Regions from separate parts of the Leclercia sp. W6 genome, predicted to be linked through region 1. Evidence: predicted binding sites of a transcription regulator. Region 1 holds the regulator's gene; the other holds the start of a gene.
What was found. The regulator PurR, encoded in region 1, represses purine synthesis genes. The targets are predictions, from matches to a motif close to CANGCAAACGTTTGCNTG.

Region 1 (14,761 bases):
ATCAGTTTTGACAAGTTGCCGCCTGACCTGACGCTGGTCTCCGGCACGACCTGCACCGTCTCTGTGGGAACCGCCCGGTGAACCTGCCCGCTTTCTCCTGGCGCAACCTGCCATGGATAAAGGCGACTCCGGCGCAGTGGCGCTACGCCCTGCGCAACGGGATAGCGATGTGCCTGGCCCTCACTGTCGCCTACTGTCTTAACCTCGACGAACCCTACTGGGCGATGACCTCGGCGGCGGTGGTCAGCTTCCCGACCGTTGGCGGGGTGATCAGTAAAAGTCTGGGCCGGGTGGCGGGCAGCCTGCTCGGTGCCACCGCAGCGCTGATTATTGCCGGTCATACGCTCAACGACCCGTGGCTATTTCTGTTCAGCATGGCGGCCTGGCTGGCGCTCTGCACCTGGGCCTGCGCCCATTTCACCAATAACGTCGCCTATGCCTTCCAGCTGGCCGGATACACCGCGGCGATCATCGCCTTTCCGGTCATTGATATTCTCGACACCACCCAGCTGTGGGATATCGCCCAGGCCCGCGTCTGCGAGGTCATTATTGGCATCCTTAGCGGCGGGGTAATGATGATGATCCTGCCCAGCACCTCCGACGGCAAAGCCCTTATTACCGCACTGAAAACCATGCACACCCGGCTGCTGGAGCACGCCAGCCTGCTGTGGCAGCCCGACAGTAACGATGCCATTCGCCTGGCCCACGAAAAGGTTATCGCCCAGATCCTGACCATGAACCTGCTGCGCATTCAGGCTTTCTGGAGCCACTACCGTTTTCGCCGCCAGAATGCCCTGCTCAATTATCTCCTCCACCAGCAGCTTCGGATGACCAGCGCCATCTCCAGTCTTCGCCGCATGCTGCTGAACTGGCCCAATCCGCCCGCCCACACCCGGGAGGTCATTGACCAGCTGCTCGCCACCCTTGCCCGGCCTGACGCCGATTTTTATACCGTGGCGCGGATCCTTGCTCCGCTGAGGCCAGGCAACGACGCGGATTACCGCCATCGTGCTTTCTGGCAGCGGCTACGCTATTTCTGCCGGCTTTATCTACAGAGCAGCCGCTGGATAAAAGCCGTTGAAACCGCGACGCCAATAACAGAGTTTATCGTTCCCCGCAGCCCGGCGCTGGCCCGGCATACCGATAATCTGGAAGCGCTGTGGAGCGGGTTTCGCACCTTCTGCGCTCTCAGTCTGGTGGGCGCCTGGACCATTACCGCCCAGTGGGAAGCCGGGGGAGCGGCCCTGACCCTGGCCGCGATCAGCAGCGTGCTCTATTCGGTGGCGGCTTCGCCCTTTAACTCGCTCACCCTGCTGCTGCGCACCCTGATCCTGCTCTCGCTCTTCAGCTTTGTGGTCAAGTTTGGCCTGATGGTGCAGATCTCGGACCTCTGGCTGTTCCTGCTGTTTCTCTTCCCGCTGCTGACCACCATGCAGCTGCTGAAGCAGCAGATGCCCGCCCTCGCCGGTCTGTGGGGCCAGCTTATTGTCTTTATGGGTTCATTTATTTCGGTGACCAACCCGCCGGTGTATGACTTTGCCGATTTTCTCAATGACAACCTGGCAAAAATTCTTGGTGTGGGGCTGACGTGGCTGGCCTTTGCGGTGCTGCGTCCGGGATCGGATGCGCGCAAGAGCCGTCGTCACATTCGCGAGTTGCGGCGCGGATTTGTCGATCAGCTGAGCCGCAGGCCGCGGCTCAGCGAGAATGGCTACGAATCGCTGGTCTATCACCATGTGAACCAGCTCAATAACAGTCAGGATGCACTGGCGCGACGCTGGCTGCTGCGTTGGGGAGTGGTGCTGCTGAACTGCAGCCATGTCGTCTGGCAGTTACGGGACTGGGAGACGCGCTCGGATCCGCTGGCCCGGGTGCGCGACGTCGCCGTCTCACTGCTGCGTGACATTATGAGCGAACGCGGCGTACAGCAGCGTCCCCTGGCCGCCACGCTGGATGAGCTTCAGCGTATCTGTGACACCCTGGCGCATCATCCACAGCCCGCCGGACAGGAGCTTGCAGCCATGATCTGGCGGCTGCACTGCTCGCTATCCCAGCTGGAACAGGCACCCGCACCGGGCACCCTGAGCGATCAGATCACCCCGCAGGCGTAGCGCTCCCCGCCACCGCCCAGAGGTTTAGGGTGATCCGACATATTATCCCCGCCGACATGAATCATCAGCGCTTTGCCTTTCACCTCATCCAGCTTTTTGAGGCGCGGGGCAACGACCGGGTCGGTCGCTTTACCGTCATTATTGACCACCAGCGCTGGCAGATCGCCTAAGTGGCCCATCCCCTCCGGCCCTTCATGTTTGCCGGTGTTATGGGGATCGAGGTGTCCACCCGCGGCCTCAGCGGCGGACGGTTTGCCATCTTTCATGGCCGGTTCGCAGGAGCCTTTGGCGTGGACGTGATAACCGTGTTCGCCCGGAGGGAGGGCTTTAAGATCCGGGGAAAACTCAAGGCCTTTATCGGTTTCAGTGATGGTGACTGTCCCGATGGACTGGCCGATCCCCTGAGAGGTGACGAGGTTCATCTTTACTTCTTCGCTGGCAGCCTGCGCACCTGCACAAACCACCAGCGTCAACGCTGCCAGAGTAAATCGCTTCATATGACCTCCTTGGTTATTTTTTGCCCCTTAAGTTTATACCAGGGGCAACGTTTTAACCGGAAAGTCAGACAAATAGAGAATTACGGCACGTCGTAACCCAGCGCAGCTTTGCGGATGCGGAACCACTGCTGGCGGGTCATGTTCAGCTGCTCTGCTGCCAGCGCCGAACGTACACGCTCAATTTTGCCGGAACCGATGATCGGCAGCGGCTGGGATGGCAGACGTAAAATCCACGCATAGACCACCTGCTCGATGGTTTCGGCATTCAGCTCCTGGGCTACCTTCGCCAGCTCATCGCGCAGCGGCTGGAAAGCATCATCATTAAACAGGCGCCCACCGCCGAGGCAGGACCAGGCCATCGGGCGAATACGCAATTGCTGGAGCTGATCGAGGGTACCATCCAGCAGCAGCGGCTGATAAACCGGTGAAATTTCAACCTGGTTAGTCGCCAGGGTGAACGGCAGACGCGACTGCAGCAGGGCAAACTGGGCTGGCGTAAAGTTAGAGACACCAAAATGGCGCACCTTGCCGCTCTGGTGCAGGGCGAGGAAGGCTTCGGCAACCTCATCGGCGTCCATCAGCGGATCGGGACGGTGGATCAGCAGCAGGTCAAGGCGATCGGTCGCCAGATTCGTGAGGGACTGTTCTGCACTACGAATAATGTGGTCGCGGTCGGTGATGTAGTGGCCGAGGGCATGCTCCGCTTTCGCCGTGGTGGCGATACCGCATTTGGTGACGATCTCCATACGCTCACGCAGCGCGGGAGAGAGCTTCATCGCCTCGCCGAAGGCGGCTTCACACTGATAGCCGCCATAAATATCGGCGTGATCGACAGTGGTGATCCCCAGATCCAGATGCTCTTCAATAAAACTGGCCAGCTCCTGGGCGGACATGTTCCAGTCCATCAGACGCCAGTAGCCCATCACAAAACGAGAAAACTCCGGGCCCTGCGGGGCAAGGGTAATACGCTGAACCATAGCAATTTCCTTTAAAAAAAGTCTGGGGAGAGTATACGCGTTTGTGACGCTAAAAAAGTGAGGGCTGCTGAGGTTCTTCAGCTTCAGGGGGCTTGTTTGCGCGCAATTTGCGCAAAAGACGCTGACGGCACAGGCGCAGGATCTCCTGTTTCTGGGCATCGCTCATTGATTGCCAGTTAAAACGCTCTTCCCGGCTGCGCATACAGCCGCGACAAAACCCTCGCTCATCCGACTGGCAAATACCGCGGCACGGGCTCTGGACAGGAAAGAACTCCAGTTGTTCAGCCACACGCACCTCCCGAAACCCAAGATTCAGTAAAGTGAAGACCTTAAGCCGGGGTTACGCAAGAGGTCAACCACAGAATTGTGGCATTAAGGTTTCACTAATCTTCGCTCCCTATACTCGCCTCATCACTATTCTTGCTGGTTGACGATGATGCAGATGTTAAAAAAGTTACAGTGTAACGACACGCGATTCACGCTGGGCTGCGCGCTCCTGTTTACCCTGTTAAACGCCCTTTTTATTCACCGTAGCTGGCAGGTCATCGCCCCCGTCCGGCTGCATGATTTTGTTTTTGCCCTGACCGTGCCGCTGGTGCTGTTCTGCGGCTGGGTCATTGTCTTCAGCATTCTGAATATTCCACTTATCCGTAAACCGCTGCTGGTATTGCTCACCCTGGGATGCGCGGCGGCGACCTGGTTCATGTTTACCTACGGCGCGGTGATTGACCAGAATATGATGGTTAACGTCTTCGAGACCAACTCTCAGGAGGCCACGGCGCTCATCACCCCGCAGCTGATGCTGTGGCTGGCGATCGCCGGGCTGGTGCCAGCCGCCGTGCTGGCGCTGATTCGTATTCGTCCGGGTAAGTGGTGGCAGACGCTGTTGATGCGCGTGGCGGCCATCCTCGCCAGCCTGGTGGTGATCCTTCTGGTGGCCGCGCTCTTTTATAAGGACTACGCCTCGCTGTTTCGCAATAACAAAGGCATCGTCAAAATGGTGACGCCAGCAAACTACGTCAGCGCCATCGTCAAGTACAGCAAGGCGCGCTGGTTTGCCGGCGACCAGACTCTCATCCACCTCGGGGAAGACGCGCGTAAAGGCCCGGTGCTGCTGGCGCAGCAGAAAAAAACCGTGCTGGTGCTGGTGATTGGCGAGGCGTCCCGGGCTGAAAACTACTCCCTCAACGGTTACGGGCGTGACACTAACCCTGAGCTGGAAAAGCAGGAGATGATCAACTTCCCGCAGGCCTCCTCCTGCGGCACGGAAACTGCCGTCTCCGTGCCGTGCATGTTCTCAGGAATGCCGCGCAAAAAGTATGATGCCGATCTGGCCCATCATCAGGAAGGGTTGCTCGATGTGCTGGCGCACGCCGGGGTAAACCTGCTGTGGCGGGATAACGATGGCGGCTGTAAAGGGGCCTGTAATCGCATCCCGCATACCGACATGACCCAGTGGAAGCTGGATCAGTTCTGTAAGGATAAATCCTGTATTGATGACGTTAACCTCTATCGTCTCAATGAGACCCTGGATGGGCTAAAACAGGATACAGTGCTGGTGATCCACCTGATGGGCAGTCACGGCCCGGCCTATTATCAGCGCTATCCGGCGCAGTACCGCAAATTTACGCCGACCTGTGACACTAACCAGATCCAGGACTGCGATCACCAGGCGCTGATGAACACTTATGACAATACCATCCTGTATACCGACAGCGTGGTAAGTAAAACCATCGACGCCCTGAAGGCGCGTCAGGCGGCGATGAACACGGCGCTGGTTTATCTCTCCGATCACGGAGAATCGCTGGGGGAAAACGGTCTTTACCTGCACGGTACGCCGTACATGCTGGCGCCTTCGCAGCAGACGCACATTCCGTTTATGTTCTGGCTCTCGCAGGACTATAAAAAGAACTTTGGCGTGGATGCGCAGTGCCTGCGTAACCAGGCCGCGAAAGAGGCGGTGTCGCAGGATAATCTCTTCTCCACGGTGCTGGGGATGATGAACATTCGCACCTCCGTTTATCAGCCGCAAATGGACCTGCTTACTGCCTGTCGTCGAACGTAAGGCTTGCAATAGACCGATTGGTCTATTACATTGTCGACATGAATAAGCACACTGAACACGATACACGCGAACATCTCCTTGCGACCGGCGAGCGTCTTTGTATGCACCGCGGGTTCACCGGGATGGGTCTGAGCGAGCTGCTGAAAACCGCCGATGTGCCGAAGGGGTCGTTTTATCACTACTTCCGCTCAAAAGAGGCGTTTGGCGTGGCGCTGCTGGAGCGGCATTACGCGGATTACCATCAGCGTCTGGCCAACCATTTCGCCAGCGGTCAGGGCAATTATCGCGATCGTGTTCTGGCTTATTATCAGGAGACGCTGGCCCAGTTCTGTGCCCAGGGCATTATCAGCGGCTGTCTGACGGTAAAACTCTCTGCTGAAGTGTGCGATCTGTCGGAAGATATGCGCACGGCAATGGATAAAGGGGCCACGGGTGTCATCACCCTGCTGGCGCAGGCGCTGGCGAAGGGGCGCGAGGAGAAATCCCTGGCCTTCGTCGGGGAACCGCTCACCCAGGCGCAGGTGCTCTACTCCCTGTGGCTGGGGGCCAATCTGCAGGCCAAAATGTCCCGCAGCGCGCTGCCGCTTGAAAGCGCCCTGGATCATGTCAAAACCATTATTGCTACGCCTGGCAGTTAACAGGCGTTTTTATTTCGCAAATTACTAGACGACCGGTCTACTCAGGAGCCTTTATGTCAGCTGAAAAATTGTTTACCCCGCTTAAGGTGGGCGCGATCGAAGCACCAAACCGTGTCTTTATGGCGCCCCTCACCCGCCTGCGCAGCATTGAGCCGGGTGATATCCCGACGCCGCTGATGGGCGAATACTATCGCCAGCGCGTGAGCGCAGGACTGATCATCTCCGAAGCCACGCAAATTTCTGCTCAGGCAAAAGGTTATGCCGGCGCCCCTGGCCTGCACAGCCCGGAGCAGATCGCGGCGTGGAAGAAAATCACCGACGGCGTGCATGCTGAAGATGGCCGCATCGCCGTTCAGCTGTGGCACACCGGCCGTATCTCCCACAGCAGCATCCAGCCTGGCGGCCAGGCGCCGGTGTCTGCCTCTGCGATCAATGCGGGCACCCGCACCTCCCTGCGCGATGAGAATGGCAACGCCATTCGCGTTGACACCACCACGCCACGTGCGCTGGAGCTGGACGAGATCCCAGGGATCGTGAACGATTTCCGCCAGGCCGTCGCCAATGCCCGCGAAGCCGGTTTCGATCTGGTTGAACTGCACGGGGCCCACGGCTATCTGCTGCACCAGTTCCTGTCGCCTTCCTCTAACCAGCGTACTGACCAGTATGGCGGCAGCGTTGAGAATCGCGCCCGTCTGGTGCTCGAGGTGATTGATGCGGTTTCTGCAGAGTGGAGCGCGGATCGTATTGGTATTCGCGTTTCGCCAATCGGTTCTTTCCAGAACGTGGATAACGGCCCGAACGAAGAAGCCGACGCGCTGTATCTGATCGAAGAGCTGGCAAAACGCGGCATCGCTTATCTGCACATGTCCGAGCCAGACTGGGCTGGCGGCGAGCCATACACCGACGCCTTCCGTCAGAAAGTGCGCGATCGCTTCCCGGGCGTGATCATCGGTGCCGGGGCTTATACACCGGAGAAAGCCGAAGATCTGATTAACAAAGGGCTGATCGATGCCGTGGCCTTTGGCCGCGCCTATATCGCCAACCCGGACCTGGTGGCTCGTCTGCAGCGCAAAGCCGAGCTGAACCCGCAGCGTCCGGAGAGCTTCTACGGCGGCGGCGCGGAAGGTTACACCGATTACCCCTCTTTATAAGCCCTCGCATTGATAGCGGCGACACTTCGCCGCTATACTAAAACATCGTTTCTGTTCAAGATGATAAAAGCTAAGAGGATAATATGCGCCTACTTCACACCATGCTGCGCGTTGGCGATCTGCAACGTTCCATCGATTTCTACACCAACGTGCTGGGCATGACCCTGCTGCGCACCAGCGAAAACCCGGAATACAAATACTCCCTGGCCTTTGTCGGTTACGGCCCGGAGAGCGACGAAGCGGTTATCGAACTCACCTATAACTGGGGTGTGGATAGCTACGAGCTGGGCACAGCCTACGGCCATATCGCCCTGGAAGTGGATAACGCGGCAGAAGCCTGCGAGCGTATCCGCAGCAATGGCGGCAACGTGACCCGCGAAGCGGGTCCGGTTAAGGGCGGCACCACCGTGATCGCCTTCGTTGAAGATCCGGACGGTTATAAAATCGAACTGATCGAAGCCAAAGACGCCGGTCGCGGTCTGGGCAACTGATCCTGACGGGCGCGCCATGCGCCCGTTGTTTTACTGCATCTCGCCTCAAAATTTGCCATAATACGCACTGCTTTTTTCCCCTTGTAAGAGATCCAGATGTCCGATAACGCTCAACTTACCGGTCTGTGCGACCGTTTTCGTGGTTTTTATCCTGTCGTGATTGATGTCGAAACCGCTGGATTTAACGCCAAAACCGATGCGCTGTTGGAAATTGCCGCCATCACGTTGAAGATGGATGAACAGGGCAATTTGCTGCCGGATTCCACGCTGCATTTTCATGTTGAACCTTTTGAAGGGGCGAACCTGCAGCCTGAGGCGCTGGCATTTAATGGCATTGATCCGCATAACCCGCTGCGTGGGGCAGTGAGTGAATATGACGCGCTGCATGCCATCTTTAAAATGGTGCGCAAGGGCATGAAAGAGCAGAACTGTAATCGCGCAATCATGGTGGCGCACAATGCCACCTTCGATCACAGCTTTATGATGGCTGCCGCCGAGCGGGCGTCGCTGAAACGTAATCCGTTTCACCCGTTTGTGACCTTCGATACCGCGGCCTTAAGCGGGCTTGCGCTGGGGCAAACCGTGCTGTCGAAAGCCTGTATTACCGCCGGTATCGATTTTGACGGCACACAGGCGCACTCCGCCCTGTACGATACCGAACGCACGGCGGAACTGTTTTGCGAAATCGTTAACCGCTGGAAGCGTCTCGGCGGCTGGCCGCTGCCAGATGTTGGCAACAACGCATAAAAAAAGCGACCGGAAGGTCGCTTTTTTATTTACCGTGCGCAAGATTACTCGGCGCCTGGCTCTTCAGATTTGTACTTCGCAGCCGTCTCTTTGATCAGCTGCTGCAGTTCGCCGCGCTGATACATCTCAATCAGGATGTCGCAACCGCCAACCAGTTCACCGTCAACCCACAGCTGCGGGAAGGTCGGCCAGTTAGCGTATTTTGGCAGCTCAGCGCGGATATCCGGGTTCTGCAGAATATCAACGTAAGCAAAACGTTCGCCACAGGCAGAGAGCGCCTGCACCGCCTGAGCGGAGAAACCACAGCTAGGCAGTTTCGGAGAACCTTTCATGTACAGCAGGATCGGGTTTTCAGCAATCTGCTGCTGAATTTTTTCAATAGTAGTGCTCATGTCTTGCTTCCTTTTACTTCTGTTACGGCAATAGTCTGACATTGTAGCGTTTCAGGCCGACTACGGAAAATAACATTTTCGTCACGTATATGATTTTACCGCGCGTGGCGTAAAGTTGCATTGTAAAACTACCTTATCCCGCTCTCCCCTGCGGCTTTGCTCAGCGAATGTACAAATCAACCGGTTGAAATTCCGATTTTTTGCACTTGCTAACGAAACGCAGTTTTAGATGCAAAAAGTTTATTAACGCAGAGGCTTTTTATAGATTAGAATCGACAAGTTTTGTAAATCAGACGCAGGATAATTTATATCCAGCTATTACCAGGGGAATGCCCAGTGGCGCGAATAAATAAATTCTCGATCACGCTCTGTGCTTTGCTGTTTTCATCTCTCACCTTCACGCCGGTGGCAAATGCCTCAGAGCAGGCGCGGCCTTCTGCCGCCCACAAAACGCATCTGGCGAAAGCCACCGAACCGAAGAAAAAAAGCAGCACCGGCAAAACCACGAAAAAAGAGAGCACCAGCAAAAAAAGCACCGCCAGTAAAAAAAGCACCGCCAGTAAAAAGAGCAGCAGCAAAAAAAGCAGCCTCGCTAAAACACAGCCAGCCACCTCCAGTAAGAAAAGCAAAAATTCCTCCCGCAGCGCGCCCCGTACAACTCAAACCGCTTCCCGCGTTGTGACAGAAAAATGTACATCCCGTAAAGGACGTAAAGCGCAGTGCGTGAAAACCAGCAAGACCACGACCCTTGCCGAAGCGCACAAAGTCCGGGTGCAAAAAGCGCAGAAAACGGCGTTAAATAAGCTGATGGGCCAGATTGGTAAACCGTATCGCTGGGGCGGCAGCTCACCGCGTACCGGTTTCGACTGCAGTGGTCTGGTCTATTACGCCTATAAAGATCTGGTGAAGTTCCGCATCCCGCGCACCGCCAACGAAATGTACCATCTGCGTGACGCCTCCCCGGTGGATCGCGGTGAGCTCGAAAGCGGCGATCTGGTGTTCTTCCGCACCCAGGGTCGCGGCACCGCCGATCACGTTGGTGTCTACGTTGGCAACGGCAAATTTATTCAGTCGCCGCGTACCGGCCAGGATATTCAGATCACCTCCCTGAGCGAAGACTACTGGCAGCGCCATTACGTTGGCGCTCGCCGCGTGATGAAGCCCAGCACGCTGCGTTAACCCCCTGCCCCGTAGGTAAGCCTGCGGGGTAAGTTCCTCTTTTGTAGGGTCTTTCAATTTGCTACTCTATCCTTACATTCAATATGGTTATTGGATGGTTCACTATAATAAGGAGAGAAGCAATGTCGTTTGAATTACCTGCATTACCATATGCAAAAGACGCCCTGGCCCCGCATATTTCTGCGGAAACCCTGGAGTATCACTACGGCAAACACCACCAGACCTATGTCACCAACCTGAATAACCTGATCGCCGGCACCCCATTTGAAGGGAAAACCCTGGAAGAGATCGTGCGTAGCTCTGAGGGCGGCATCTTCAATAACGCCGCCCAGGTGTGGAACCACACCTTCTACTGGCACTGCCTGGCGCCACAGGCCGGTGGCGAACCGACGGGTGATCTGGCTGACGCCATCACCGCCACCTTTGGCAGCTTTGCGGAATTTAAAGCGAAGTTTACCGACGCCGCGGTGAAAAACTTTGGCGCGGGCTGGACCTGGCTGGTGAAAGAGGCGGACGGGAAACTGGCCATCGTTTCCACGTCCAATGCGGGCACGCCGTTGACCAGCAACGCTACCCCGCTGTTAACGGTGGATGTATGGGAACACGCTTACTACATCGATTACCGTAATGCGCGCCCGAACTACCTTGAGCACTTTTGGGCGCTGGTAAACTGGGAATTTGTTGCGAAGAACTTCGCAGCATAACGAAAAAAGCAGAAGGCCGGGCCTTCTGCTTTTTGGTGTTATTCGGCGGCGCAAACCGGTTCAGGTTGTTTTCTGTCGGCCATTAGCACCAGCAGAAGCCCCAGCGCGGCAATGATGGCCCCCATCACCGGAACAAAGCTGTACCCCAGCCCGCCGGAGATCACCGCACCACCTGCCGCCGCACCCAGCGCATTCCCCAGGTTAAACGCCCCAATATTGACGGAAGAGGACAACCCTGGCGCATCGCTTGCCACGCGCATCACGCGCATTTGCAGCGGCGGTACCACCGCAAAGGTCGCCATCCCCCAAACCACCATCGCGAACGCCGCCCCCACTTCATTACGTGCCAGCCACGGGATCGCCAACATAATCGCGATCAGCAGCATTAAAAAGCCTTTCAGGGTACCGCTTACGGAGCGGTCCGCCAGCTTGCCGCCCAGGAAGTTGCCGAGCGAGAAACCGACGCCAATCAGCACCAGCATCGCGGTAACAAAAACAGGTGTCGCCTGGTTAATGTCATGCAGAACGGGCGCAATGTAGGTATAGAGGGTGAACATCGCTCCGGCGCCCAGCACCGTGGTCAGCAAGGCGGAAAGCACCTGCGGGCGCATCAGCACTGCCAGCTCCTTGCGCACCTCCGGCTTTTCGCCCGCGCCGCCCGCTGGGAGGGAGAAGAAGAGCGCGACCATCGAGACCACGCCCAGAAGCGCCGTCGCCAGGAAGGACATCCGCCAGCCGATAGCTTCGCCCATCCACGTTGCGGCAGGTACGCCGCCAATATTGGCGATGGTGAGCCCCATAAACATGGTTGCTACGGCGCTGGCCTGTTTATGCTTCGGCACCACGCTTGCGGCGACCACCGACCCGAGGCCAAAGAAGGCGCCGTGATTAAGGCTGGTCAAAATACGCGACAGCATCAGGGTGGTGTAATCCGGGGAGAGCGCCGACAGCACGTTGCCGACGGTAAAAATCGCCATCAGGAAGATCAGCGCATTACGACGGCCGCGATGGGAAAGCAGCAAGGTCATCAGCGGCGCTCCTACCATTACCCCGATAGCGTAAGCACTGATTAACATGCCCGCAGCAGGAATAGAGACATCCACACCCCGGGCGATAACCGGTAGCAGTCCCATTGGAGAAAACTCGGTGGTGCCGATGCCAAATGCGCCAATGGCCAGGGCCAGCAGCGGAAAATTGATTTTCATACTTCAACTCCGGATACCGTGTCGTCAGGCGACACAGAACAATGAAGGCGAAAGCATGACATCAATCACAAAAAATGAGAAGTTAACAATTTGGCAAAAGATTTTTGCAGGAAGCGTAACAATAGCAGAAGGGAGACGAGGGAGCATGAGCTCCCTCACAAATATCAGTGCAGCGCAGCCGTCAGACCGCTGGCAACGATCAGACCCAGAACAATAACGGTGGTAATCAGCGAAAACTTAAGATCGGTACTCATCAATTTTTCTCCTTTTAATCACCCTACGAAGAGTGAGCTTGCTCATTTTTGCACAGTTCAGGGTAAAAATCTTGCTGGATTTAGAATGATATCGATTTTTACTCTTCCCCTTTTGGTCAAGATCAGCCAAAATTCCACGCTAAATTTATTAGCGTACCGGCCATTGACCCCCTCCTGACGTCCTGTGTCGTTTTCCCGGCGTACCGCAATTCAAATTGCGCAATTAGGGCGAGTGAAGGCAAACGTTTACCTATTGGTTTTTCAGGAGCTTAAGATATGGTCTGGAGTGACATCTGATGGCAACAATTAAAGACGTAGCGAAACGCGCAAACGTTTCCACTACAACCGTATCACATGTTATTAACAAAACCCGCTTTGTGGCGGAAGAGACGCGTAACAACGTCTGGGCAGCGATCAAAGAGCTGCACTATTCTCCGAGCGCCGTCGCCCGTAGTCTGAAGGTGAACCACACCAAATCGATCGGCCTGCTGGCGACCAGCAGCGAAGCCCCCTACTTCGCAGAAATTATTGAAGCGGTAGAGAAAAACTGCTTCCAGAAAGGTTACACCCTGATCCTCGGCAACGCCTGGAACAGCCTGGAGAAGCAGCGGGCCTATCTGTCGATGATGGCGCAAAAGCGCGTCGACGGCCTGCTGGTGATGTGCTCGGAATATCCGGAGCCGCTGCTGAAGATGCTGGAAGAGTATCGCAACATTCCGATGGTGGTGATGGACTGGGGCGAAGCGAAAGCCGACTTCACCGACTCGGTCATTGATAACGCCTTTGAAGGTGGCTACATGGCCGGACGTTATCTGATCGAACGCGGTCATCGCGATATCGGCGTCATCCCGGGGGCGCTGGAGCGCAACACCGGCGCCGGTCGTCTGGCCGGTTTTATGAAAGCGATGGAAGAGGCCTTAATCACGGTGCCAGAAAACTGGATCGTCCAGGGCGACTTTGAGCCGGAGTCCGGCTATCGCGCCATGCAGCAGATCCTCTCCCAGACGCCGCGTCCAACCGCTATTTTCTGCGGCGGGGATGTGATGGCGATGGGTGCCCTGTGTGCCGCTGACGAGATGGGGCTGCGCGTGCCGCAGGACGTTTCGCTGATCGGGTATGATAACGTGCGCAACGCCCGTTTCTTCACCCCGGCGCTGACCACCATCCACCAGCCAAAAGATTCGCTGGGCGAGACCGCCTTCAACATGCTGCTCGACCGTATCGTCAACAAACGTGAAGAGTCGCAGTCTATTGAAGTGCATCCGCGTTTGATCGAACGCCGCTCTGTCGCCGATGGCCCGTTCCGCGACTACCGCCGTTGATCCGCTCAGGGAGCCAGTACCTCTGGCTCCCGCAGCCACTCCCTGTTCATCGTTTCACTGTCCCCCAGATAATCCAGCAGCCACGCCAGCGCCGGTGACATGTCGTTTTGTTGCCAGGTGAGGCAGCAGGCCGCATCCGGGAAGGGGTTTTCCAGCGACAGCGCCACCCATTTGCCACTGTCTATCCACGGCCGGGCAAAATGGACCGGCACCATCCCCACGCACAGCCCGGCAGACAGGCAGGTCGCAGAGGATTCCCAGTCCGGGGTGACGATCCGCCGCTGGTTATCCAGCAGCCAGGTGATCCGTTTCGGCAGCGAGCGGGAGGTATCTTCCCGCACCAGCGACGGCCAGTTGCGCAGAGTGTCATCGCTGAGCGGGCCGGGAAGCGCGGCCAGCGGATGGTGGCTGGCCACCACGCAGACCCAGCTTAGCATCCCCATATCGCGAAACGCGTAGCGTCCCCCCACCGGTATCGCCTGGGTCGCGCCGATCGCCATCTCCACCCTGCCGTCCGCCAGCGCATCCCAGACACCGTTAAAGACCTCCTGGGAGACGCGCAGCTCAACGTCAGCGAAGTGGCGATAAAAGTCGACAATCATCTGACGGGTGCGCTCGGGACGTACAATGTTATCCACCGCAATGGAGATATGCCCGCGCCAGCCGTTGGCGATCTGCTGACACTGTTCGCGGGTGATCTGCATTTTTTTGATAACAGAGCGCCCCTCCTTCAGAAACCACAGCCCGGCAGGCGTCAGCTCCACATCACGGTGACGCCGTTCAAACAGCGGCACCGCCAGCCACTCCTCAAGCTGACGCACCGTATAGCTGATGGCTGACGGGACGCGATGTAACTCCTGCGCTGCGCCGCTGAAGCTGCCGTTACGCGCAACGGCATCCACCACTTCAAGGGAATATTCTGACCACATTTTCTGCCTGCAAAAAATTTGAATGCAACCGCCAAATATTAGCGTTTCACAAGCGGGATTGCACTGCCTACACTCAGCGGCTACCTAAACCTGCATCCA
Region 2 (14,761 bases), 1.9 Mb from region 1:
CACCAACCGCGGCTACGGCGTGCTGGTAAACCACCCGGAAAACGTCTCCTTTGAAATCGGCTCCGAGAAGGTGTCGAAGGTGCAGTTTAGCGTCGAGGGTGAATATCTGGAGTACTTCGTCATCGACGGCCCGACGCCGAAAGAGGTGCTCAATCGCTATACGCAGTTCACCGGGCGTCCGGCGCTGCCGCCAGCGTGGTCGTTCGGGCTGTGGCTCACCACTTCATTCACCACCAACTACGACGAAGCGACGGTGAACAGCTTTATCGACGGCATGGCGGAGCGCGACCTGCCCCTGCACGTTTTCCACTTCGACTGTTTCTGGATGAAGGCCTTCCAGTGGTGCGACTTCGAGTGGGACCCGGTCACCTTCCCGGACCCGGAAGGGATGATCCGCCGCCTGAAGGAGAAAGGGCTCAAGGTCTGCGTGTGGATCAACCCGTACATCGGCCAGAAATCCCCGGTATTTAAAGAACTGAAAGAGAAGGGCTATCTGCTGAAACGTCCGGATGGCTCCCTGTGGCAGTGGGATAAATGGCAGCCGGGGCTGGCGATCTACGATTTCACCAATCCGGAAGCCTGTAAATGGTACGCCGACAAGCTGAAAGGCCTGGTGGAGATCGGCGTCGACTGCTTTAAAACCGACTTTGGCGAGCGCATCCCGACCGACGTGAAATGGTTCGACGGTTCCGATCCGCAGAAAATGCACAACCATTACGCCTACATCTACAACGAACTGGTGTGGAACGTGCTGAAAGAGACGGTGGGCGAGGAAGAGGCGGTGCTGTTCGCTCGCTCGGCCTCGGTGGGGGCGCAACAGTTCCCGGTTCACTGGGGCGGCGACTGCTATGCCAACTACGAATCGATGGCCGAAAGCCTGCGCGGCGGGCTGTCGATCGGGCTCTCCGGATTTGGGTTCTGGAGCCACGATATCGGCGGATTCGAAAACACCGCCCCGGCGCATGTCTACAAACGCTGGTGCGCGTTCGGGCTGCTCTCCAGCCACAGCCGCCTGCACGGCAGCAAATCCTACCGGGTGCCGTGGGCGTATGATGACGAGTCCTGCGACGTGGTGCGCCACTTCACCCAGCTGAAATGCCGGATGATGCCGTACCTCTATCGCCAGGCGGCGCTGGCCCGCGAGTTCGGTACGCCAATGCTGCGCGCGATGATGCTCGAGTTCCCGGACGATCCGGCCTGCGACTATCTCGACCGTCAGTATATGCTGGGCGATGCGGTGATGGTGGCGCCGGTATTCAGCGAGGCGGGCGACGTGCAGTTTTACCTGCCGGAAGGGCGCTGGACGCATCTGTGGCATAACGATGAATTGCAGGGCAGCCGCTGGCACAAACAGCAGCACGATTTCCAGAGCCTTCCGGTCTACGTGCGCGACAACACCCTGCTGGCGCTGGGTAACAACGACCAGAAACCGGACTACGCCTGGAACGAAGGTACCGCCTTCCAGCTGTTTAACCTGGCCGATGGCGCCACGGCGGTAAGCGAAGTCCCTGCGGCGAACGGTGCCGTGGCCTTTACCCTGACCGCGATGCGCAGCGGTGATACCATAACGTTAAAAGGGAGCGGCGAAGCGCGGAACTGGACGGTCTGCCTGCGCAATGTGCAGCGGATTAGCAGCGTGAAAGGCGCATCCAACATCGGCAGCGAGTGGGGCGTGGTGGTGAAAGCCGAAGGGGATGAGGTAGTGGTTCACCTCTGAGTCGTCTGGAAAAGCCCGGCGGCGCGTTGCTTGCCGGGCCTACGGATCGTGCATGCTGTGGGTTTTGTAGGCCGGGTAAGGCGAAGCCGCCACCCGGCAATGCAGTACGGTCTGATGCCCGGTGGCGCGTTGCTTGCCGCGCCTACGGATTGTGCATGCTGTGGGTTTTGTAGGCCGGGTAAGGCGAAGCCGCCACCCGGCAATGCAGTACGGTCTGATGCCCGGTGGCGCGTTGCTTGCCGCGCCTACGGATTGTGCATGCTGTGGGTTTTGTAGGCCGGGTAAGGCGGAGCCGCCACCCGGCAATGCAGCGCGCTCTGATGCCCGGTGGCGCTGCGCTTGCCGGGCCTACGGGTCGTGCATGCTGTGGGTTTTGTAGGCCGGGTAAGGCGAAGCCGCCACCCGGCAATGCAGTACGGTCTAATGCCCGGTAACGCTGCGCTTACTGGGCCCACATTATGGTGCGGGTGGTGGTGCCACCGTATTCACCGCCCCGCCCGTCATCGTCTGGGTCACCTGTTGCTTATCCATATTTACCGCATTCAGCTTGCCGTTAACCGTCGGTTTTAACGGGGAATCTTTCTGCACGTTGCCGCTGGCGGTGAGCTGAAGGTTGCCGTCGCCGGACACCGGCAGCGCTGGCCAGCCCCACTGCTGGATGATGTTCAACGGCACGCCGCGCCCGGTCAGATTAACGGTAGTCTGGCGCACCGGGGTCTGCGACACGCTGGCCTTCGCTTCCAGGATCCCTTTCTCGGTAAAGGCGCTCAGTTCATTGATGGCAATTGTCGAGGCGTTGGCGGTAAGCGACAGCGACGGACGACGCACGTCCACGCGATTAAAGGTGGCGGCCGCACCGTTCAGGGTGGCAGTGCCTGACCAGACTCCCCACTCACGATCTTTCGCCAGTTGCAGGTTGGTGCCATAACCATCGAGAGCGGTGATCTGCCACGGGAAGGTGGCGTCGACATCGATCACCAGGTTCCGGCTCAGGCCAAATTTGCGCAGCGTGACGCTGTGCAGCCATTCCGGCAGGGTCGTCATCCACTGCGTTTTCCAGTTCTCCGGCAGGGTGTATTCCAGCCCGGCGACGGCGACATCATCCAGCACCAGCGCTTTACCACTGCGCAACCAGTTGCCGGAGGTGCGCACCATTCCGCCTTCCCAGCGCGAAGTGAACTGGCGCAGGGCGATCCCCTGCGGGGAGAATTCAGCGTTCAGGATCGGGTCGAACAGATGCAGTGAACCGTAGATAAACTCGCTGGCGTTCATCGACAGGCGGCCATCCTCACTCTGCCAGTCGCCCTGGCTCAGGGTCAGGTTGCGCAGGTTTAAATCGAGATCGGTGACCGCCCAGTCCGGCCCCTGCAGGCGGGCGTCGGTCACGTCGAGGCGGCCAATCTGCAACGACGGCAGCGTGGTGATGGGAGCGAAGAAGTCGGCAAGGGATTTATCGCTCTGCAGGCGGATCTCATTCAGGCGCATGTTGTCCACCTTCCAGCCGCCGTTGGCGTCGCGTCGCGCGGTGCCGGTGAGCGAGCCCCGGGCCATGTCTGCGCCGATGGTGGTCAGCACCACCTCTTTATCGTTCAGTTCACCTTCAATCAGCACGTTGCTGGCCGGTACGCCGTTCAGCGTCAGCGACCCGGCGCTGATCTGAATCTGCGCTTTTTTACCCAACACGTTGCCTGCTTCAGGGTCCCAGGGGCGCACGCCGCCGGTCACCTTCTGGGCGCTCAGATCCCACTCGGTATTGGGGCTGTTAAACGCCATGTTGTTCAGCAGCAGGCGATCGGCCTGGAAGGGGAGCGGGGCAGTCTGGGGCGAGAGGTTCAGCGTGCCGTCAAACAGGGTGATGGTATCCATGTGCAGCGGATCGGTGAGCTGGCGGCTGCTCACGCCGATATCCACCATTTTGGCGACCAGCGTCGCGGGTTGGCCATCGCGCCCGAAGGTGACGTTTTTCAGCACCAGGTGCGTGGGCGACGAGAAACGGTGATCCATCAGGTCGAAATTGAGTTCGTAATCGGTGTTTACCGTGATCCAGCTGCTGACCTGCGCCGCTCCCCAGCGGGTTTGTACAAGGATATAGAGCGCGAGGATCGCAATAAGCAGAACGGCCAGAATACCGACGAGAAGCTTTCCAATAAATTTCATGGTCTTCCATCACGTAAAACGAACATAAAGGAGTTATGCACGATTTATACGCAATGCTCAAGGCGGGAATGGTGTAATTACGTGTCACGGCAGCAGTTGCCTGCTGCCGTGAAAGGCGATCAGTTCTTTTCTGGCGGGAAAATCAGGTTCAGGACGATAGCGGTGATCCCACCGGCGGCGATGCCGGAAGAGAGCAGGTTCTTCACCCAGTCCGGGGCAAACTGCAGGATCAGCGGCTGCTGAGAAACACCCAGACCCACTGCCAGCGACAGGGCGATGATCATGATAGCGCGGCGGTTCAGCGGCTCGCGGGAGACGATACGCACGCCCGATGCCGCGATGGTGCCAAACATCACCAGCGTTGCGCCGCCCAGGACCGGCTCAGGAATGTGCTGCACAAAGCCGCTCACCGCCGGGAACAGGCCCAGTAAAACCAGCATCAGCGCCACGACAAAGCCCACGTAGCGGCTGGCAACGCCGGTCAGCTGGATAACGCCGTTGTTCTGGCCGAAGCAGGAGTTCGGGAAGGTGTTGAACACGGCGGAGACAAACGAGTTCAGACCGTTGGCCAGGACGCCGCCTTTCAGGCGCTTCATGTACAGCGGGCCAGAGACCGGCTGTTCAGAGACGTCAGAGGTCGCGGTAATGTCGCCGATGGTTTCCAGCGAGGTGATCATAAACACCAGCATCAGCGGCAGCAGCAGGCTCCAGTCAATGCCCAGGCCGTAGTAGAGCGGCGTCGGCACCATGATCAGCGGGCTGTCGGTCGGCGCGGCAGACTGCGGCAGCATACCCATCGCCCAGGCGGCCAGGTAGCCAGCCGCCATGGCGATCACCAGCGAGGCGACGCGCAGGTACGGGTTACGCTGACGGTTAAGCAGAATAATGATTGCCAGCACGATGCCCGCCAGCAGCAGGTTTTTCGGGGCGCCGAAGGTGTGGTCGTTCATCGCCGCGTAGCCGCCGCCGATGGAGGTCAGACCCACCTGAATCAGCGACAGGCCGATAATCATTACCACTACGCCGGAGACCAGCGGGGTAATAATGCGGCGCGCCAGGTGCAGAACGCGGGAGATCACCATCTCGGTGCAGCTTGCCAGCATCAGGGTGCCGAACAGTGCCGCCATCATTGTTGGTACATCCGCGCCGCCGGTTTTCAGCGCCGTACCGCCCATGATCAGCGGGGCAACAAAGTTAAAGCTGGTGCCCTGAATCGACAGCAGACCGGAGCCCACCGGCCCCCGGGCTTTAATCTGAATGATGGATGCTACGCCCGAAGCAAACAGTGACATGCTGATAATGTGCTGGGTGTCCTGCGCCGGTAAACCGAGGGCCTGACAGATCAGCAGGGCTGGGGTAATAACGGCCACAAACATCGCCAGCAGATGCTGACAGGCGGCAAACAAGGTCTGCGCCAGCGGCGGGCGGTCTTCAAGACGGTAAATCAGTTCACTGTTTTGCGGCTGCGCAATCGGTTGCGCATCCTGCTGTTCAATGGCGTTAACGGACATCTGCTGCGAACCCCTGGAGGAAAAGCGGGCATTTTAGCCGAGTGGATGAGAAAAGCAAACGATTGCTAACAAAAAACGTTGATAAATTCACCCGTCCAGGACGGCTTTTTCTGTCCTGATGCGGCAAAGTTCATTACACTCCTGCTCCCGATTGCGCTAATAACACGCAAACGTTACAGGAAAACGCGCATGTTGATGGAGCACGTGCCTTAAAAGGAGCCCACTATGATTCATCTCGATACGTTGTCGACCCTCGTTGCGGCAACTCTCGTTTTACTGCTTGGCCGTAAACTGGTTCACAGCGTTCCCTTCCTCAGAAAATACACCATCCCGGAGCCCGTTGCGGGCGGATTGCTGGCCGCTCTTGCGCTGCTGGTGCTGAAAAAAAGCATGGGTTGGGAAATCAACTTCGATATGACCTTAAAAGACCCGCTGATGCTGGCCTTTTTCGCCACGATCGGCCTGAACGCCAACCTCTCCAGCCTGCGGGCGGGTGGCAAAGTGCTGGGCGTGTTCTTGATTGTGGTGGTCGGTCTGCTGGTGATGCAGAACGCCATCGGCATCGGCATGGCGTCGCTGCTGGGGCTGGACCCACTGATGGGCCTGCTGGCCGGTTCGATTACCCTGTCGGGCGGTCACGGTACCGGCGCGGCCTGGAGCAAACTGTTTGTTGAACGCTATGGCTTCCAGAATGCCACCGAAGTGGCAATGGCCTGCGCCACCTTCGGGCTGGTGTTGGGTGGCCTGATCGGCGGGCCGGTCGCGCGCTATCTGGTGAAGCGCTCCACCAACCCCAACGGCTGCCCGGACGATGAGTTGACGCCGTCGGCATTTGAGAAGCCGGACGTCGGACGCATGATCACCTCCCTGGTGATGATTGAAACCATCGCCCTGATCGCCATCTGCCTGACGGTGGGTAAAGTGATTGCGCAATTGCTGGCAGGCACCGCGCTGGAGCTGCCGGTCTTTGTCTGCGTGTTGTTTGTGGGGGTGATCCTCAGCAACGGCCTGGCCCTGATGGGCTTTTATCGCGTCTTTGAGCGGGCTGTGTCGGTGTTGGGCAACGTCTGCCTGTCGCTGTTCCTGGCGATGGCGCTAATGAGCCTGAAGCTGTGGGAGCTGGCCTCGCTGGCGCTGCCAATGCTGGCGATCCTCATCGTACAGGCCCTGTTTATGGCCCTGTACGCCATGTTCGTTACCTGGCGGATGATGGGTAAAAACTACGATGCGGCGGTGCTGGCGGCCGGCCATTGCGGCTTTGGTCTGGGGGCAACGCCGACGGCGATCGCCAACATGCAGGCCATCACCGAGCGCTTCGGTCCGTCGCATATGGCGTTTCTGGTGGTGCCGATGGTGGGGGCATTCTTTATTGATATCGTCAACGCGATCGTGATTAAGCTCTATCTGATGCTGCCCATCTTCGGCTGATCAGGCGTTAGAGTAACGTCCGGTCTCTGGCATCCAGCGGTCGATTAACGCTGCCGCCTGTTCGGGGTAGCGTTCATGAATATGGCGTGCCAGACGCTGAACTTCGGGGATCATGCCCTGATCGCGCAGTAAATCTGCTACTTTAAACTCGGCGTTACCGGTCTGACGGGTGCCGAGCAACTCTCCCGGCCCACGGATCTCCAGATCCTGTTGCGCAATTACAAAGCCGTCATTGCTGTCGCGTAATACTTGCAAACGTTTTTGCGCCGTTTTCGACAGTGGGGCTTTATAGAGCAATACGCAGTGCGAAGCCACCGCGCCACGTCCGACGCGGCCACGCAGCTGGTGCAGCTGCGCCAGACCCAGACGTTCCGGGTTTTCGATGATCATCAGGCTGGCGTTAGGCACGTCCACCCCTACTTCAATCACTGTGGTGGCGATCAGCAGATGCAGTTCGCCCTGCTTGAAGGCCTGCATGACCGCCTGTTTTTCCGCAGGCTTCATGCGGCCATGCACCAGCCCAACGTTCAGCTCCGGCAGGGCCAGCTTTAACTCTTCCCAGGTGGCTTCTGCCGCCTGCGCTTCCAGTAGATCCGACTCTTCAATCAGCGTACAGACCCAGTAGGCCTGACGCCCTTCCTGCAGGCAGGCGTTGCGCACGCGATCGATGATGTCGCTGCGGCGTGTATCCGGGATGGCAACGGTGATCACCGGTGTACGGCCCGGGGGCAGCTCGTCGATAACGGAGGTGTCGAGATCGGCATAGGCGGTCATCGCCAGGGTGCGGGGAATGGGCGTGGCGGTCATGATCAGCTGGTGCGGATGATAACCCTGCTGGAGACCTTTCTCCCACAGCGCCAGACGCTGATGCACGCCGAAGCGGTGCTGCTCATCAATGATCACCAGCGCCAGACCGTGGAACTGCACCTGCTCCTGGAAGATGGCATGGGTGCCGACAATCATCTGCACCTGACCGCTGGCAATCGCCTCCTGCTGCGCCTGTCGCGCTTTACCTTTTTGTTTACCGGCAAGCCAGCCCACCTCCACGCCCAGCGGCGCAAACCAGGCGCGGAAATTGTTGGCGTGCTGTTCGGCCAGCAGTTCGGTCGGCGCCATCAGGGCGACCTGTCTGCCGTGGGCAATGGCGCGCAGGGCAGCCAGAGCGGCCACCAGCGTTTTGCCCGAACCGACGTCGCCCTGCACCAGACGCATCATCGGCACGTCCAGCGCCATATCATGCTCGATCTCGGCGGTTACGCGGGCCTGCGCCCCGGTAGGTTTAAACGGCAGCGAGGCCAGCAGCCTCTCTTTTAATTCGTTACGGGCCGGGAGCGGCAGGGCGTGAAAACGCTGTGCCCCGGCGCGCAGCGCCAGCATGCTCAGGTTATGCGCCAGTAACTCTTCGAGAATAAGACGTCGCTGCGCCGGGTGTTGCCCGCTCTCTAAATCGCTCAACAGCAGTGAAGGCGGCGGGCGATGGAGAGTACGCAACGCATCCGGCAGGCTCATCATCCCCTGCGCCAGCTCCGGCGGCAGAAGTTCGGCAATGGCGCAGGTATCCAGCAGCTCCAGCGCCTGATCGGTCAGCTTGCGCAGCGTCGCCTGCTTAACGCCTTCGGTGGTCGGGTAGACCGGCGTCAGCGTCTCCTGCATCTCCGGCGTGCTGAGATCGCCCTGCACGCGGTACTCCGGGTGGATCATCTCCGCGCCATATTTCCCGCGTTTGGCTTCGCCATAGGCCAGCACCCGTCGACCGGTGACGAGGCTATTTTTCATTGCCGCATTGAAGTTAAAAAAGCGCATCGTCAGGATGCCGGAGCCGTCGCTGATCTGGCAGGTCATCATCCGGCGACCGCCGAAGGTGATGTTGCAGTTCAGGACTTCGCCTTCAACGGTGGCGTAAATGCCAGGCAGGAGTTCACCAATCTGGTAAAGCTGAGTGCGGTCTTCGTAACGCAGGGGGAGGTGCAGAAGGAGATCCTGCACAGTATGCAGGCCGATTTTCGCCAGTTTACTGCTCTGGGCCGCGCCAACGCCCGTCAGGGAATTGAGCGGCACAGCATCCAGCAGACGGCCTTGCATGATTTACTTCGCCGCCTGCATCGTCGCCCACCACGTCGCATCGGCTTCAATCTCGCCCTGCAGATTCACGTGGGGGTACGGTAATTTTTTCTGCTTCGCCACTCTGGCCAGCACCGGATAACCGCCTTCAAACAGCAGGCGCTGCTGCTCGTCGTCCGGCAGCATGCTGTTCTCGCGTTTGTACATCCCGGCATTTTGTCGCTGACGCTGGGCTTCATACAGAATGAGGGCGGAGGCCACGGAGACGTTCAGCGACTGCACCATGCCGATCATCGGAATGATGATGTCCTGATCCGCCAGATCTAAGGCTTCCTGGGTGATCCCCGTCTTCTCCTGACCCATCAGAATGCAGGTCGGGCGGGTGTAATCAATTTCACGGAAATCGACGGCTTTGTCGGAAAGGTGGGTCGCCAGAATCTGCATGCCGCGCCCTTTCAGATGCGAAATGGCTTCGGCAATATTATCGTGAGCTTTGACCTGTACCCAGCTGTTGCTGCCTGCGGCAGCCGAGGCCATAGGGCGCATCCGCGTCCCCTTCCAGACGGCGTGCACTTCATGCACGCCGACGGCATCAGCGGTACGGACGATAGCAGCAACGTTATGAGGTTTATGCACCTGCTCCATGCACACCGTCAGATCGGGCTGACGCCTGGCGAGCATTTCGCAAATCCGGGCATAACGCGTTGAGTTCATAAAACTAGTTTCGGTTACGGGTGACTTTAATGACGTCAGCCATCACGCGGATTTTACGCATGATATTCGCCAGATGCACACGGTCCCGCGCGGTCAGACGAATAAAGGCGCTGTAGACACGGCCATCCTTCTCTTCGGTATTCAGGCTATGAATATTCGAAGAGGCGGTGTTGATCGCCGCGGTCAGGTTCGCCAGCGCGCCCTGGTGGTTGAACATATCTACCTTGATCTCGGTGATAAATTCCTGCTCGGTCTCTTTATCCCACTCGACCGCCATAAACTTCTCTGGCTCTTTCTGATAGCCGCGGATGTTACGACAGGATTCGTGATGGATAACCAGGCCTTTACCGGGGCTGACGTGGGCAATAATCGGATCGCCAGGAATAGGGCGGCAGCACTTGGCAAAGGTGATCAGTACGCCGTCGGCGCCCTTGATCGGCAGATGCCCGTGGCTGGTTGATGACGGCTGCGGCACAGAGGTTTCGCCCTGCTGCAGGTTCTTCGCTACCACCACGCTCATCGCGTTGCCCAGACCGATCTCTGCCAGCAGGTCATCAAGCGAGGCGAGCTTCATACGCTCCAGCTCGTGCTGAATGCTCTCTTTCGGGATCTCAGCCAGCTTGCGGCTACCCCCCAACGCATGGTTGAGCAGACGACGACCCAGGCTGACGGAGTCATCGCGTTTGAGATTCTTCAGCAACTGGCGGATCTTGGCGCGTGCTTTCGAGCTCACGACAAAGTTGAGCCACGCCGCATTCGGACGCGCGCCTGGGGCGGTAATGATTTCTACCGTCTGGCCACTGGTCAACGGCTGTGACAGCGGATACGGCTGCCTGTCGACACGTGCCCCCACGCAGGCATGACCGATATCGGTATGCACGGCGTAGGCGAAGTCGACCGGCGTGGCACCAGCAGGCAGCTCGACAATGCGCCCTTCTGGTGTGAAAACGTAAATCTCATCCGGGAAGAGATCGGATTTAACGCTCTCGATAAATTCAAACGAGCTACCGGCGCTCTGCTGCAGCTCCAGCAGGCTTTGCATCCAGCGCTGAGCGCGGATTTGCGCGGTAGTGCTGGTTTCGCCGTGCTCTTTATAGGCCCAGTGTGCGGCAACACCCATCTCCGCCATCTGATCCATATCTTCGGTACGAATTTGCACCTCAACCGGCACGCCGTGCGGGCCAATCATCGAGGTGTGCAGAGACTGATATCCGTTCGCTTTTGGAATGGCGATATAGTCTTTCATTCGGCCCGGACGCGGCTTGTACAGGCTGTGCATCTGACCGAGCACGCGATAACAGGTGTCGGCGTCATGAACGATCACGCGGAAGGCGTAGATATCCATGATCGAGTGAAAACGCTGCTCTTTGAGCACCATTTTGCAGTAGATGGAGTACAAATGCTTTTCGCGACCGCTGACGCGACAGGGAATACCGGCTTCCTGCAAACGCCCTTCGATTTCCGAGAGGATCTTCTGAATCATCTCTTTACGGTTGCCACGCGCGGCTTTCACCACCTCTTTAATCACACGGAAGCGGTTCGGGTAGAGCGCTTCAAAACCCAGCTCTTCCAGCTCGGTTTTAATGTGATGAATACCTAAACGGTGCGCCAGCGGGCTGTAGATTTCGAGGGTTTCACGGGCAATACGGCGACGTTTGTCCGGGCGAAGCGAGCCCAGCGTGCGCATATTGTGGGTACGGTCAGCGAGTTTGATCAGAATGACGCGGATATCCTGCACCATCGCCATGATCATCTTGCGAAAGTTTTCGGCCTGCGCCTCTTTCTTGTCGCGGAAATTCAGCTTATCAAGCTTAGAGACCCCTTCCACCAGTTCGGCAACGCTTTTGCCAAACAGCTGTTCCATATCCTGGTAGGTGGCAGGGGTATCTTCGATCACGTCATGCAGCAGGGCGGCCATCAGCGTTTCATAGTCGAGTTTCATCTCGGCCAGAATACAGGCCACCGCTACCGGGTGCGTGATATAGGGTTCACCGCTTGAACGTGTCTGACCCTCGTGAGCGTCACGTGCAACGAGATACGCCTGCTGGAGACGTTTAATCTGATCTACCGGCAGGTAGGTTTGAATCAGTTGATTCAGGCTTTCAAACAGATACAAGGGCGACCCGCAGGTTTAATTAACGACGACCTTCAGCAATGGCGGTAACGGCCTGCAGTTCTGCGGCTTCCTGCTCTTGCTGCTCCTGGCGCTCACGAACATCGAGGATCTGGCTGTTGATCAGGCCTTCTTCGATTTCGCGCAGTGCGATAACGGTAGTTTTATCGTTTTCTTCCGGTACCAGTGGATCTTTACCGCCTGACTGCATCTGACGAGCGCGACGCGCGGCGACCAGCACCAGGTCAAAACGGTTACCAATTTTCTCTACAGCGTCCTGAACAGTTACGCGTGCCATACTTAAAATGCTCCACAGATGAAGAAATGACTGGGCATGATACTGAATGTGGGTTCAGTCTGCCAACAGTTTGGTGATTAATGCGTCATGTCGCTGCTTCTGGCGGCTCATACGCAGACGTTCGGCGCGAAGGATAGTTTTGAGATCGCTCAGGGCGGCGTCAAAATCATCATTCACAATCAGGTAATCATATTCGGCGTAATGGCTCATTTCCGCAACTGCCTGGGCCATACGTTTTGCGATAACCTCTTCGCTATCCTGGCCGCGGCCACGGAGACGGCGATCCAACTCATCTTTCGATGGTGGCAAAATAAAAATGCTGCGTGAATCGGGCATTTTCTGGCGAATCTGCTGCGCGCCCTGCCAGTCGATATCCAGGAATACGTTTACGCCGGTCGATAGCACTTGCTCGATGGTTTCACGCGAGGTGCCGTAATAGTTACCGAAGACCTCAGCGTGTTCAAGAAACGCATCTCTGCCAATCATCGTTCTGAATTCATCGTGATCGACAAAGAAATAGTGTTCACCGTGTACTTCACCCGGACGCGGCGCGCGCGTGGTGTGAGAAACAGAAACCTGCGTATCGTACAACGGTTGGGTTTTTAACAGCGCCTGAATCAGGCTGGATTTACCCGCGCCACTTGGGGCAGAAACAATATAAAGCATGCCTTGAGCCATGAGAGTCTTTGTATGTTGATAGCGTTGAAGTCCTACATACGGGCTTATTATACACGTCGCCGCTTCGTGACGTAGCCTTTGTCACACTTTTTCCGCATTCCGGTTGATTTTTGCGTACCTTTTTCCGGTTTTATGGGGTGTTTGCTGCAACAAAAATTCAATTCTGAGGTTGCCTCGTAAAGTCGTTTTTTGCTCCTCGCCTGCGGCTGCGCTTCGCGTTATACCCCCTGCAAAACAGGGAGGAGTGACGATGTGGCGATATTTTAGCGTGCTGTTAGCAATCTGGAGCAGTGCCGGTCAGGCGATATGCCCGGTCTGGTCGCCTACCCAGGCAGAGCAGGAGATAGCCAGGCTCAGCGCGCAAATAGCACGCTGGGATAAGGCGTACTGGCAACAGGGCACCAGCGACGTCAACGACGAAGTCTATGACCAGCTGGCGGCAAGGCTAAAACAGTGGCGGCACTGCTTTGGCGATGAACAGGCGGCGGACGTACCGGTGGCTGCGGGTGGTTCGGTCAGGCACCCGGTCGGCCACACTGGAGTCGCGAAGATAGCCGATAAAACAGCGCTCCGGCAGTGGATGCAGTCGCGTCGCGATCTGTGGATCCAGCCAAAAGTGGATGGCGTGGCGGTCACGCTGGTCTACCGTCAGGGTCAACTGGTGCAGGCCACCAGCCGCGGGGACGGGCTGAAAGGCGAAGACTGGACGGAGAAAGTCAAACGCATCGCCTCGGTTCCCGGGCAGGTAAAAGGCCCGCTTGCCAATAGCGTGTTGCAGGGGGAGCTCTTTTTACTGCGCGATAACCATATCCAGAAGCAGATGGGTGGGATGAATGCGCGGGCAAAAGTCGCCGGGACGATGATGCGACACGATTCCGGCGCAGGGCTGGATAACATCGGTATTTTCATCTGGGCATGGCCTGACGGCCCCGCCTCGATGCCTGAACGGCTACAGGCCTTAACCCAGGCAGGCTTCACCCTGACCGGGTCATGGACGCATAAAGTCAGTTCGCTGGAGGCGGTAGAAAAAATACGCGAACGCTGGTTTACATCGCCCCTGCCGTTTGTGACCGATGGGGTCATCATCCGCTCGGCGCAGGAGCCTCCGGGTCACCGCTGGCTTCCCGGCGAGGGCAGTTGGGTCGTGGCGTGGAAATATGCGTCGGTCGCCCGGGTTGCCGAAGTTCGGGCCATCAATTTCACCGTGGGGCGTACCGGCAGGATCGCGGTGGTTGCCCTCCTGGAGCCCGTACAGCTTGATGATAAGCAGGTGCAGCGCGTAAACCTCGGGTCAGTGGGACGCTGGCAGGCGCTGGATATTGCGCCGGGGGATCAGATCCAAATTAGCCTGGCCGGGCAGGGGATCCCGCGAGTGGATAACGTTGTCTGGCGGGGGAGCGATCGCCGCAAACCTGTGCCGCCAGAAACGCGTTTCACCCCGCTCACCTGTTTTTATGCCACGCCGGAGTGCCACGGGCAGTTTATGGCCCGGCTGAAGTGGCTGAGTTCGTCGTCGGTGTTAAATATCGCCGGGCTGGGTGAGGCTGGCTGGCAGACGCTGCATCAGGCGCACCACTTTGAACATCTCTTTTCCTGGCTGGCGCTCACTCAGGAGCAATTGCAACACACACCCGGCATAACGTCAGAGCGGGGCCTGCGGCTCTGGCATCAATTCAATCTGGTTCGCCGTCAGCCTTTTACCCGCTGGCTGGATGCGCTTGGCGTTCCCCTGCCACGAAGGGCCCTGCGCGCGCTTAGCGATCGGCAGTGGCAGCAGTTACTGGAGAGAGATGCGTTACGCTGGCATCAGGTGCCGGGCATCGGCCCGGAAAAGGCGCGCAGGCTGGTGGATTTTGTTCATCATTCCACCGTTAACGCCCTGGCTTCCTGGCTGGGTGAGCAGGGCGTACAGGGCTTTTAGTGGCTATCGTGGGTGTAATAAAAAACGGGTAATCCCAGTTTCAGACGCAGCGCCAGCATGCGGGCGGTAAAGCCAAATAAGAGCGTGGAGATGATCACCACATCCTGATTGCTCACGTAATGCTGCAAAGCAACATAGAGCACGGCGGAGGCGAAAGAGACGC

Region 2: DVA43_RS17170 (NCS2 family protein) is a predicted target of PurR. The motif match lies at 5,437-5,454, and genes of this name have one in related genera.

What each region holds. Positions count from the first base shown of each region.
Region 1 covers NZ_CP031104.1:1,589,677-1,604,437, forward strand. Annotated here, with positions in the region: gene DVA43_RS07745 (HlyD family secretion protein) at 1-81, shown strand, start outside; gene DVA43_RS07750 (FUSC family protein) at 78-2,111, shown strand; gene sodC (superoxide dismutase [Cu-Zn] SodC) at 2,090-2,608, opposite strand; gene DVA43_RS07760 (aldo/keto reductase family oxidoreductase) at 2,689-3,585, opposite strand; gene DVA43_RS07765 (DUF1289 domain-containing protein) at 3,635-3,874, opposite strand; gene eptA (phosphoethanolamine transferase EptA) at 4,022-5,650, shown strand; gene DVA43_RS07775 (TetR/AcrR family transcriptional regulator) at 5,689-6,288, shown strand; gene DVA43_RS07780 (alkene reductase) at 6,342-7,439, shown strand; gene gloA (lactoylglutathione lyase) at 7,523-7,930, shown strand; gene rnt (ribonuclease T) at 8,027-8,677, shown strand; gene grxD (monothiol glutaredoxin 4) at 8,722-9,069, opposite strand; gene DVA43_RS07800 (C40 family peptidase) at 9,406-10,248, shown strand; gene sodB (superoxide dismutase [Fe]) at 10,371-10,952, shown strand; gene DVA43_RS07810 (MFS transporter) at 10,991-12,157, opposite strand; gene DVA43_RS07815 (YnhF family membrane protein) at 12,322-12,411, opposite strand; gene purR (HTH-type transcriptional repressor PurR) at 12,708-13,733, shown strand; gene punR (DNA-binding transcriptional activator PunR) at 13,739-14,662, opposite strand.
Region 2 covers NZ_CP031104.1:3,520,367-3,535,127, reverse strand. Annotated here, with positions in the region: gene yicI (alpha-xylosidase) at 1-1,717, shown strand, start outside; gene DVA43_RS17175 (AsmA family protein) at 2,174-3,874, opposite strand; gene DVA43_RS17170 (NCS2 family protein) at 3,994-5,385, opposite strand; gene gltS (sodium/glutamate symporter) at 5,611-6,813, shown strand; gene recG (ATP-dependent DNA helicase RecG) at 6,814-8,895, opposite strand; gene trmH (tRNA (guanosine(18)-2'-O)-methyltransferase TrmH) at 8,899-9,588, opposite strand; gene spoT (bifunctional GTP diphosphokinase/guanosine-3',5'-bis pyrophosphate 3'-pyrophosphohydrolase) at 9,593-11,704, opposite strand; gene rpoZ (DNA-directed RNA polymerase subunit omega) at 11,724-11,999, opposite strand; gene gmk (guanylate kinase) at 12,054-12,677, opposite strand; gene ligB (NAD-dependent DNA ligase LigB) at 12,928-14,598, shown strand; gene DVA43_RS17130 (trimeric intracellular cation channel family protein) at 14,595-14,761, opposite strand, start outside.